Regions from separate parts of the Pectobacterium sp. 1950-15 genome, predicted to be linked through region 2. Evidence: predicted binding sites of a transcription regulator. Region 2 holds the regulator's gene; the other holds the start of a gene.
The links. The regulator ArgR, encoded in region 2, controls arginine synthesis, uptake and breakdown. The targets are predictions, from matches to a motif close to ANTGAATAAAAATACANT.

Region 1 (5,717 bases), 220 kb from region 2:
GGTGTCTTTCTCCTCACGAGTAAACAGGAAATGTCGTATCTGGCTGCCCGAGCTGTCGGCAAAAATGCCTGATGCGCTTTTTGATGCCACAACGTGACGACCTGCAAAGGCTGCCGTCGTGGACGATAGGGCACAAAAAAAAGCCCCTCATTGAGGGGCTTTCTTAATGGAATAATTGAGCAACGGAAAGGAAAACGCTGGCTGGCTGCCGGATGGCAGTTGTGGTTGAGAACCAACATAAGCAGCGGATTTTTTGGTGTAACGGTGCATGACCCCTCCCAGCAAACTGTCGGGAATTATACGCGCCGACTAGGCTATTTCAAGCAGAAAACGTGGTTTTTTACGCATCGCAATCGGTTGCGGATAGGGTGCGGTATGCATAATGCCCGCAGGTGGAAGAGGGGGGATTGAGAAGAGTGATGGGCAGTTCACTTTTTCGTATTAACGCGCTGGCGGGTGTCACATTTGGAGAGTATAAGGATTATAAAACAGAGTTTCATTTTTCTATCAACGAGGTTTTTATGATTACTGGCAATGTCCACCACCTTGAACTGGTTCCTTATCTGCCTGCCAAACTGCGTGAAGCAATTGAATACGTGAAGAAAAATATTACGGCGGATACCCCGCTGGGCAAGCATGATATCGAGGGCAACAGCGTGTTTGTGCTGATCTCCAACGACAGCACCGATCTGCTGGAAAAACGCCGCGCCGAGTATCACGCCAAATATCTGGACATTCAGATTGTGCTGTCCGGCGTGGAAGGGATGACGTTCAGTAACCTGCCTGCGGGCAAGCCCGATACCGATTGGCTGGCGGATAAAGATATTGCCTTCCTGCCATCGGGTGAACAGGAAAAACAGTTTGTGATGCAGGAAGGGGATTTTGTCGTCTTCTTCCCAGGTGAAGTACACAAACCGCTGTGTGCCGTTGGTGAACCGGCGCACGTACGCAAAGCGGTAGTGAAAATCGACGCGTCGCTGGTGTAGGGTTTTTGTGAACAAGGAACGTTTAGCCATAAAATGGAAGAAAATAATGGCAATAATTCCTCAGATGTCTTCCGGTGGTCTTCCCCTGCGGTAGAGCAGTAAAGGAAAAACCACGTAAATACGGCAAGGCCTGGAAAAAATAGCCAGTCAGTTGCTTAACTGACTGGCATTATTCAGAAAATCATTTTCTTGCTAGAAAACTTCACGATATTTTGATTATAGGTATGTTATTAATTTAAATTATGTAGGATATTTTCCCTGGTGTTGGCCTGTCACAGACTTTTTATTCTATTTTAGTTTTGATAAACAGGTGCATATCAGGTACGGCATATTTTATGTAGGGTAATTTTTATGTAGGGACATACTGATGAAACAAATTACATTACCTGACAGATTAATCGCCATGTTCGAAGGCGATCCTCTCGTCGGCTGGGCAATAAAAGACACAAACTCTCGTTTTATTTATGTCAATAATACCTTTAAAACCTGGCAAACCATATCAACTCGTTATGATTATGAAGGTTTGAACATTAGAGATGTTCCTGTTCCTGTCGCTGAATTTGCAGACATTTTTAACCAGCAGGAACGAGAGATAGAGCGCACAGGTAAGGCGGTGAGAGCCATTACCACGCATATTCAAGGCACGGAAAAAATAATGCAGCCTGCCTACAATATTCAGGAGCCAATCTATGATGAACATCGCAACTGTGTAGGCACAGTGATTAGCGTCAGACATGTTCGGATCATTACGCCGACCTCGTTGCTAAATGGAACAATAATGCAGCACTCCACCTTCGAGCCCCCTTCTGAAATATTTACTGAGAAGGAATGGGAGGTTATTTACCTGCTGGTCTGTGGGATGATGCTTAAAGATATAAGCAGCATCCTCTCAATCACCGTTGATGCCGTTAACAGCAGACTCCGGAGCTGCTACAGAAAAACAGGTTTGAATTCACTATCAGGCCTAAAGGAATACTGTAGATATAACAAGTTTGATAACTACATCCCGCTGTTCTTTCTGAAAAAAGGACATATCATTATCAGAGGCTAACCTGATGGATCCAGATTTGACTCCTGTTGAGTATTACTTTGATAACTCTTTGTTTGGCTGGGCAATAAAGGACTGCAACTCCCGGTATATTTATGGCAATAAAAGGGTATGTCAGTATTTCGGCGTAACAGAGAATAAACTTTTAGGCTGTCTCGACACTGACTTAACGCCTGATGTCAGCGAGCACTATGACCGTATACTGTATGACGACCAAAAAATATTGACCACAAATGAAATGAGTATCGTCCTCAAAACATTTGATTACGGAAGACGAAATAGACTCAGGTCTTTTCTGGTGGAGAAGCGTCCTTGGCGGCTCAACGATGGCAATGACGGTATTATTTGCACTTACATAGAAATCACCAATGTTTATTTTTCAACCTTTCTTATGCCATGCGAAAGGAAGCCCGTTGTGTTCACCCGACCGGCAAATATTTTTACAGACAAAGAGTGGGAAGTCGTTCTGTTGCTGCAGAGCGGGGTGAAGCAAAACCGCATCCCGGGCATACTCGGTATAAGTTCTTCAACGCTTCGTAACAGGATAACGCGTTGCTGTGACAAAGCAGGTGCGGCAAACAGCACAGCCCTGATCCAACACTGCAACCAAAAAGGGTGGGATAACTACATTCCTCCTTTTTTTCTGATAAAAGGGCATGTATCGGTTACCTGAGGAGCTGTGGTTCAGTTGAACGATCACACTGCTGTGTAAGAATCCAGGAACTCGCCTGGTTTTCGGATTTTTTATGTACCTTTCTCAGGCTCTCATACCTGGAATCCGGCGAGAGAACACCGACACGGAATGATCCCACTGAGAAAGGGTTTCCCACCTCTGATCTGTGTTTAAAACACATCAAAGGCGGGCTAAATCTTAATCCTGTACCAGCGTAGCGACCATCACCGCTTTGATGGTGTGCATACGGTTTTCCGCCTGATCGAACACGATGCTGTGCGCGGATTCAAAGACCTCATCCGTGACTTCCATTCCACCGTGCAGACCATACTGTTCCGCCATTTGTTGGCCCATTGTCGTCTGATCGTCGTGGAACGCAGGCAGACAGTGCAGGAATTTCACCTGCGGATTACCCGTTGCGGCGATCATCGCCATGTTTACCTGATACGGCTTCAGCAGCGCGATACGCTCCTGCCAGGTCTCTTTCGGTTCTCCCATGGAAACCCAGACGTCGGTATAAATGAAATCTGCGCCCGCAACGCCAGCGGCGATATCTTCCGTCAGCGTAATGCTACCGCCGGTTTGTGCCGCCGCCGCCTGACACTCTGCGACCAGACCGGCATCCGGCCAGCAGGCTTTTGGTGCGACAAGGCGTAAGTCCAGCCCGGTCAGCGCCGCCGCTTCCAACATGGTGTTGCCCATGTTGTTGCGCGCATCACCCACGTAAACGAGCGTCATGTCTGACAGCGGTTTACCCGGTAAATGCTCCTGCATCGTCAGCAGATCTGCCAGCAGTTGCGTAGGGTGGAATTCGTTCGTCAGCCCGTTCCAGACCGGAACGCCCGCGTATTGCGCCAGCGTTTCAACAATTTGCTGGCCATAGCCGCGATATTGAATGCCGTCGTACATTCTTCCCAGTACGCGAGCGGTATCTTTGATGGACTCTTTATGGCCGATTTGGCTGCCGCTTGGGCCGAGATAGGTCACTTGCGCGCCCTGATCGTATGCAGCAACTTCGAAAGAGCAGCGAGTACGAGTCGAATCTTTTTCGAAGATGAGTGCGATGTTTTTACCTTGCAGGCGGCGGACTTCTGTCCCGTTTTTTTTATCGGCTTTCAGTTTCGTTGACAGGGCTAAAAGATTGGCAATTTCTGCGGGTGTAAAATCCATTAACCTTAAAAAATGACGCTTGTAGAACGGTTGCATGATGTACATCTCCATGTGGCTCAACATCATCGGTTGAATTAAAATTCACTTTATATGTGTAATTATTCAAATTCAAGTGGTGATATCAAACTTTGTGGTGGAGCAAGCCGCAGGGCTGTGGGACAATAAGCAATATTACGTCGATTAATGAGGACTGAGGCATGGCAAACCGCGAATTACTGGAAGAACAACGGGAAGAGACACGCCTGATCATTGAAGAACTGCTCGATGATGGCAGCGATCCTGACGCGCTCTATACCATTGAACACCATTTCTCTGCTGAGAAGTTTGAAGTGTTGGAAAAAGTCGCTGTAGAAGCCTTCAAGCTGGGCTATGAAGTGACGGATGCGGAAGAGCTGGAAGTGGAAGATGGCGTGTTGCTGATGTGCTGTGATGCCATCAGTGAAGTTGCGCTCAATGCGGAACTGATCGACGCACAGGTAGAACAGCTGCTGGCGCTGGCAGAACGCCACGGTGTGAATTACGACGGGTGGGGCACCTACTTCGAAGATCCAGATGGTGAAGGCGAAGAGGACGGGGATGATGAAGATTTTTATGATGAAGATGATGATGGCAAGCGCCATTAATTATTGAATCGTTCATCTCGAAGCTCTCGCCTCACTAAATGCCGCAGGAATATCCTGCGGCGTTTTTTATTCGGCATGACAACGCCTTATTTCCGTACTTTCAGCCTATTACAGCATTTTCAGCATCGTCACTTCACAATCGGTGTGGCCCGTGTTGCCCATTGAGTGCGGAATCAGCTCGAAGCCCAGCGATTCATACAGTCGGATTGCACTGGTCAGGTGGCCGGTTGTTTCCAGATAGCAGCGGCGAAAGCCGTGCTGACGTGCAAAATCAAGCGCCTGTATCGCTAACTGACGCGCCAGTCCTTTGCCTCGCGCGACGGGCAGGAAATACATTTTCTGCAATTCACACACATCGTCTTCACCCGCGACCAGTGGCGCAATACCGCCGCCGCCAACCACGCGGCCTTCGAATTCAATCACCCAGTAGGCGCTTTGCGGCTGGCTATAGAGGGCAAACAGCGCGTCCAGATTGGGATCGGAAACGGTGTAGCCTTTATCGGCCGTCAAACCAAATTCGGCGGAAACCTGACGAATGACCTGAGCGATAGCAGCATCGTCTCGCGCGGTGATTGGGCGTACCTGAAGATTGGCGAAGGTCGCGGTTGTCATAATACGTACTCTTGCTCTTACGGTTTACGAGGGGAATGATTCTGGTCGATTGTAATACCATTTCAGGCCACATCGATGCAACGCCTATCCCCGTTCTTCCTGCTGTGTTTTGAATAGTCTCTGTAGTGACTTTTATTCCATACCCACACTAACGCGTCAGCATTTTCTACTGTTAATGCCATAACACGACACCCTGAAGCTAGAATTATCTAAGATATAAGTAAAATTTCCTGCAATATCTCAAGATATAAATATTAAGGTGCACTATTCCTTACGATTTATAAGACTATGCAGTTGTTTAATTACTGTTAACTTTTATTGTTGTCGTTAACAAGACGTGCTTAAATAAGCCGCTTTTTGTATGCCAGTAACGCTTTTAAGCGCTTTATTAGGCTTATTTCTTTTAGGACGAAAGGTTTATGACAATCAATACTTCAGAAAATAGCACGCAGCATCGCGTGCAGTTTCATGGTAAGGCTGGGGAATATTTTGCAATTTGGCTGGTGAATGCGTTATTAACGGTCATCACTCTGGGAATTTATTCTGCCTGGGCTACCGTACGTCGCCGCCGTTATTTTTATGGCAACACGGAAATTAACGGTGAC
Region 2 (5,717 bases):
GATACGATAATATTCTGTTGGCGGGTTCTCTTTTACGAGCAGAGAATTCCTGACCTCGTTCGGCAAACTGCGAATCGAATATTCGACACCGCGCCCTTGAACCCCTTTCCGCCTGCGCTTTTCCCAACCGTCGTCTCGCGCCCGTTTGTTCAGCCCCTGCGGTGACTTCGGCAATCCACCTACGCCAACCAGCTCACTTGTTGCAAACCATTCTTTGTCCATACTCGTCACTCCCTTGTTTGTTTTGAACAGGCATTACGTCAACTCGCCCAAAAGTTTCCATATAATAGACTATAATTACCTAAACCGCTAACTTTTACACGTTACCGGCACACCTAAGTAATAAAGAAATGATTAAATCCAGTGCGATGCTAAAACATCGCAACCAGAGTAATACGGTAAACCGAAAGAAAATGCAGGTTCCTTCTTCACCACAGATTGGCAATTGGAGAGCCCGCTTTCGATGGCTCAGTCAATCTCCATTGATGAGATAGGTTCCTCGTCCGACGGCGTAATACCCAACTGGCTCAGCGTAGACGACACGCCGACGCGAAGAATATAAGCGATTAACTCATCTCTTTCTTTTTCAGATAGTTGCTGATAAATCTGCATCCATACTGCCAAGGCCGCAGGCTGCTTCGCCGAGTAGGCGGAAGGCTCGATTTCGAGTAATAGGGATTTTTTTACCGTATCCGGTAAGCTGTGAATTGAGTACTCCACTCCTCTTCCCTGGACGCCTTTACGGCGACGCTTCTCCCATCCATCCTCACGGGCGCGCTTATTCAATCCTTGTCTTGATTTCGGAAGGCCGCCGACTCCAACCAAATCGCTGGTAGCAAACCACTCTTTTTTCATTGCCTTTCATCCTGATAGTGCCATCCCTAACAAAAACGCGCTCATTTGGAAATTAATTGAGAATTTTAAGGAAAATTAATGCTATATTATTTCCAAATAATAATGTCATGTTAGCTCGGCATATAACTAACATCCGTTATTTATACCACTAATCCACAGTCGTCTTATAGCAAATAAGGGAAGGAATATGATTTTAAGGAAACAAGACTGGCATCCCGCTGATATCATTGCTGCACTGCGCAAGAAAAACACGACGCTGGCGGCAGTATCGCGAGCGGCCGGATTAAGCTCATCTACGTTAGCTAACGCGCTCTCACGCCCCTGGCCCAAAGGGGAATGGCTTATTGCCGATGCGCTGAGTATTCACCCATCAGAGATTTGGCCCAGCCGGTACTACGATCCGGAAACCAATGAGCTTATCGACAGAAAAAAACTCATCCGTCCCGATTAAAAAAGAAAAGCCGGAGATCGACATCTCCGGCTTTTTATTCAACGTCACGTATTACAAGAATCTCAATGATTAATTCTTGATGAACGTCTCGCCTAACTCAATATCCTGCTTCAGCGTATCCAGCATGCTGCTAAGCGCGTTTTGCTCAAAAGCGCTTAATGTGCCGATGTCTTTACGCTCTACGACGCCGTCTTTGCCCAACAGCACCGGCTGAGCGAAGAAGCGGGCATGCTTGCCATCGCTTTCAACGTATGCACATTCCACCACACCGCTTTCGCCTTGCAGCGCACGAACCAGAGACAGGCCAAAGCGCGCAGCAGCCTGACCCATAGACAACGTTGCCGATCCGCCACCTGCTTTGGCTTCAACAACCTCGGTGCCCGCATTCTGAATACGCTTGGTCAGATCGGCCACTTCCTGCTCACTGAAGCTGATACCAGGAACTTGAGACAACAGTGGAAGAATCGTCACACCAGAGTGCCCGCCGATAACCGGCACATTAATATCCTGCGGCTGTTTGCCTTTCAGCTCAGCAACGAACGTGTTGGAACGGATGATATCCAGCGTGGTAACGCCGAACAGTTTGTTTTTGTCATACACACCGGCTTTTTTCAGCACTTCTGCTGCAATGGCAACGGTGGTGTTCACTGGGTTGGTGATAATACCGATACAGGCTTTCGGGCAAGTAACCGCGATTTGCTCAACCAGATTGCGCACAATACCCGCATTGACGTTGAACAGATCGGAACGATCCATACCCGGTTTACGTGCCACACCGGCGGAGATCAGCACGATATCCGCGCCAGCAAGCGCAGGTTTAGCATCTTCACCGCTATAGCCTTTGATCTTCACTGCTGTAGGAATGTGGCTCAGATCGACGGCAACACCCGGCGTGACCGGCGCGATATCGTAAAGGGATAGTTCTGAACCTGAAGGAAGCTGGGTTTTGAGGAGGAGTGCGAGTGCCTGACCGATACCACCTGCTGCTCCGAGAACTGCAACTTTCATCCTAAACTCCTTATTATCGTAAAATAAAAAAGTGCCGTGAATTCATTTGGTTATAAACAGAATATAAAAAATGGGGATAAGATCAGTCTACTCATCGTTCTGCAAATGGCATGAGAGACAAAAATACGCTATGTCTCTAATAATAAATCAAAAACAACCATTCGTTTGAAAGGTAAGTAAAGTTAATAAGCTATTGAGCTATAACGCGGTGTTCATTCACGTGCAATTAACCTGTGCGCTACATTACACCGATCGATGGCGTCCAAACAACATCATTCTGATAACATTTGATTTACTTTTATGTGACGCAGGACGCATTTTTCGGACTCCCCAAAAGGCGAATTTTTTTGAAAACAGCGACTAGCACATATCTGGCGAAATAGATTGGAATTATACGCGATTTAATTGCATAAAAATTCACACAACTGCATAATAGAAGGATTAACCATAACAATTAATCCGGTGCAGAATGCGAAATTCGACAAAACAAGAAGACCTCGTTAAAGCGTTCAAAGCGCTGTTAAAGGAAGAGAAGTTCAGCTCTCAAAGTGAAATTGTTCAGGCATTGCAAGACGAAGGATTTGAAAACATCAACCAATCCAAGGTGTCACGCATGCTGACGAAATTTGGCGCCGTGCGCACACGTAATGCCAAAATGGAAATGGTGTATTGTCTCCCAGCCGAACTCGGCGTTCCTACTACCTCCAGCCCATTGAAGAACCTTGTGCTGGACGTGGACTATAACGATGCGGTCATCGTCATCCATACCAGCCCGGGAGCCGCGCAGCTCATCGCCCGTCTGTTGGATTCACTCGGGAAGTCAGAGGGAATTCTCGGCACCATCGCGGGGGATGACACCATCTTCACCACCCCGGCAAGAGGCTTCAGCGTCAAACAGCTTTACGAAGCTATTTTGGTGCTATTCGAACAAGAGCTGTAACTCCCCTTATCCGCTACCGTTTAATTACTCGTTCTTTACTGAGTATTTTCGCTACGTTTTCTTTGCTACGTGTAGGCACGCCACACGTAGCGATTATTACCAAAACACTCATACCGCAGGCAGTTCAGCCAACGGCCAACGTGGTCGAACGGATACACCCAGCGTCTGACTGGCGCCATGCGCCAGACGTACACTGCCCGCATAGGCAATCATCGCACCATTATCCGTACAGAATTCAGGACGCGCATAAAACACTTCACCACCACGCTTCGCCATCACGTCGCCTAAGCGCTGACGCAGCGTCCGGTTTGCACTCACGCCCCCTGCCATGACCAGTCGCTTAAAGCCCGTTTCATCCAGCGCACGACGACACTTGATAGCCAAAGTATCCACAACGGCATCTTCAAATGCGCGAGCAATGTCGGCACGTGTTTGATCGTCATCGCCATTGCTACGAATCGTATTGGCAGCAAACGTTTTTAGCCCAGAGAAGCTGAAATCCAGACCGGGACGATCGGTCATTGGGCGCGGAAACGTAAAGCGCTGCGAATCACCCGCCTGCGCCATTTTCGACAGCATCGGCCCACCGGGATAATCCAGCCCCAGCAGCTTCGCCGTTTTATCGAACGCTTCACCCGCCGCGTCATCAATCGACTCGCCCAGCAAGCGGTATTCACCAATGCCCGTCACGCTGATGAGCTGCGTATGTCCACCAGAAACCAGCAGCGCCACGAAGGGAAACGCCGGTGGATTATCTTCCAGCATCGGTGCCAGCAAATGCCCTTCCATATGGTGCACAGGAATCGCCGGCACATCCCAGGCAAACGCCAAAGAGCGGCCGACAGTCGCGCCCACCAATAACGCGCCGACCAAACCGGGGCCCGCAGTGTAAGCCACGCCATCGATATCACCAGCCTGCAACCCGGCTTCACGCAGCGCAGCCTGAATGAGCGGCACCGTTTTACGCACGTGATCGCGCGAGGCGAGCTCAGGCACAACGCCGCCGTAATCGGCATGTAATTTCACCTGGCTGTATAACTGATTGGCAAGCAAACCGGTTTCTGTGTCATAAATGGCCACACCGGTTTCATCACAGGATGTTTCGATACCCAATACGCGCATTGCTGTTCCTACTTTGATGACGATACAAGCGCTCGTTGAATGCCGCTTGCTTCAAACTGTGGATAGTCTACCATAAGCGCCCTGATTTCTGCGCTGGCCGTGGTTGGGTGTTTTATGATCACCACAATGCTTTACAAAGGCGTCACGTTTGCAGTAGAATTCCGCACCATTTTGAAAAGGCTGGCACAAGGCCAGCGGCAAACCGAATTTATTGAGGTGAGAGGCACATGCCGGTAATTAAAGTACGTGAAAACGAGCCGTTCGACGTAGCTCTGCGTCGCTTCAAACGTTCCTGTGAAAAAGCAGGCGTTCTGGCTGAAGTTCGTCGTCGTGAGTTTTATGAAAAACCAACGACAGAACGTAAGCGCGCTAAAGCTTCTGCAGTGAAACGTCACGCGAAGAAATTGGCTCGAGAAAACGCACGCCGCACTCGTCTGTATTAATTTTCAGGAGGGTTTCCCTCCAACGCGTGATTAATCCGCAGACTTAGCAGTTGCATACGAAGGCCGTGCTTTCCGTAAGGAAGCGCGGCTTGTTGTCGTTTATAAGCTATATCCAATGTAACCACCTTACAGAAAGATATACATCAGGGGCTTATGGCTGGACGAATCCCACGCGTATTTATTAATGACCTGCTGGCTCGTACCGACATCGTCGATCTCATTGACGCGCGTGTCAAACTGAAAAAGCAGGGCAAAAACTACCATGCGTGCTGTCCATTCCATCACGAAAAAACCCCCTCATTCACCGTAAACGGTGACAAACAGTTCTACCACTGTTTTGGTTGTGGCGCACACGGCAACGCCATTGATTTTTTGATGAATTACGATCGTCTCGAATTCGTTGAAACCATTGAAGAACTGGCCACTCAATACGGCCTCGAAGTGCCTTATGAAAGCGGCACGGGCCCAACCCAGTTAGAGCGTCACCAGCGGCAAAGTCTGTACGAATTGATGGGACAGCTCAGCGGGTTCTATCAACAAGCACTTAGCCAATCAGTCGGTACGCCAGCGTTGCAGTATCTGCAACAGCGCGGTTTAAGCGCAGAGGTTATCAGCCATTTTGCGATCGGCTTCGCCCCGCCCGGCTGGGATAACGTTTTAAAGCGCTTTGGCCGCAATAATGACGACCGCAGCACATTGAACGATGCCGGCATGCTGGTGACTAACGATCAGGGCCGAACGTACGACCGCTTCCGCGAACGTGTGATGTTCCCCATCCGCGACAAACGGGGGCGAGTGATTGCCTTCGGCGGACGAGTATTAGGCGACGGTACGCCAAAGTACCTTAACTCGCCGGAAACAGAGATTTTTCATAAAGGTCGCCAGTTGTACGGCCTGT

Region 1: the regulator ArgR is predicted to act here: its motif matches at 3,946-3,963, upstream of argF (ornithine carbamoyltransferase).

The regions. Positions count from the first base shown of each region.
Region 1 is NZ_JBBBQR010000002.1:266,103-271,819, reverse strand. Features, by position in the region: gene WCT94_RS03290 (YhcH/YjgK/YiaL family protein) at 522-986, shown strand; gene WCT94_RS03285 (helix-turn-helix transcriptional regulator) at 1,354-2,037, shown strand; gene WCT94_RS03280 (helix-turn-helix transcriptional regulator) at 2,042-2,707, shown strand; gene argF (ornithine carbamoyltransferase) at 2,906-3,913, opposite strand; gene rraB (ribonuclease E inhibitor RraB) at 4,075-4,500, shown strand; gene WCT94_RS03265 (GNAT family N-acetyltransferase) at 4,609-5,112, opposite strand; gene WCT94_RS03260 (YjgN family protein) at 5,532-5,717, shown strand, end outside.
Region 2 is NZ_JBBBQR010000002.1:46,511-52,227, forward strand. Features, by position in the region: gene WCT94_RS02300 (DNA-binding protein) at 1-222, opposite strand, end outside; gene WCT94_RS02305 (DNA-binding protein) at 469-855, opposite strand; gene WCT94_RS02310 (helix-turn-helix domain-containing protein) at 1,043-1,306, shown strand; gene mdh (malate dehydrogenase) at 1,376-2,314, opposite strand; gene argR (transcriptional regulator ArgR) at 2,784-3,254, shown strand; gene tsaD (tRNA (adenosine(37)-N6)-threonylcarbamoyltransferase complex transferase subunit TsaD) at 3,363-4,376, opposite strand; gene rpsU (30S ribosomal protein S21) at 4,604-4,819, shown strand; gene dnaG (DNA primase) at 4,973-5,717, shown strand, end outside.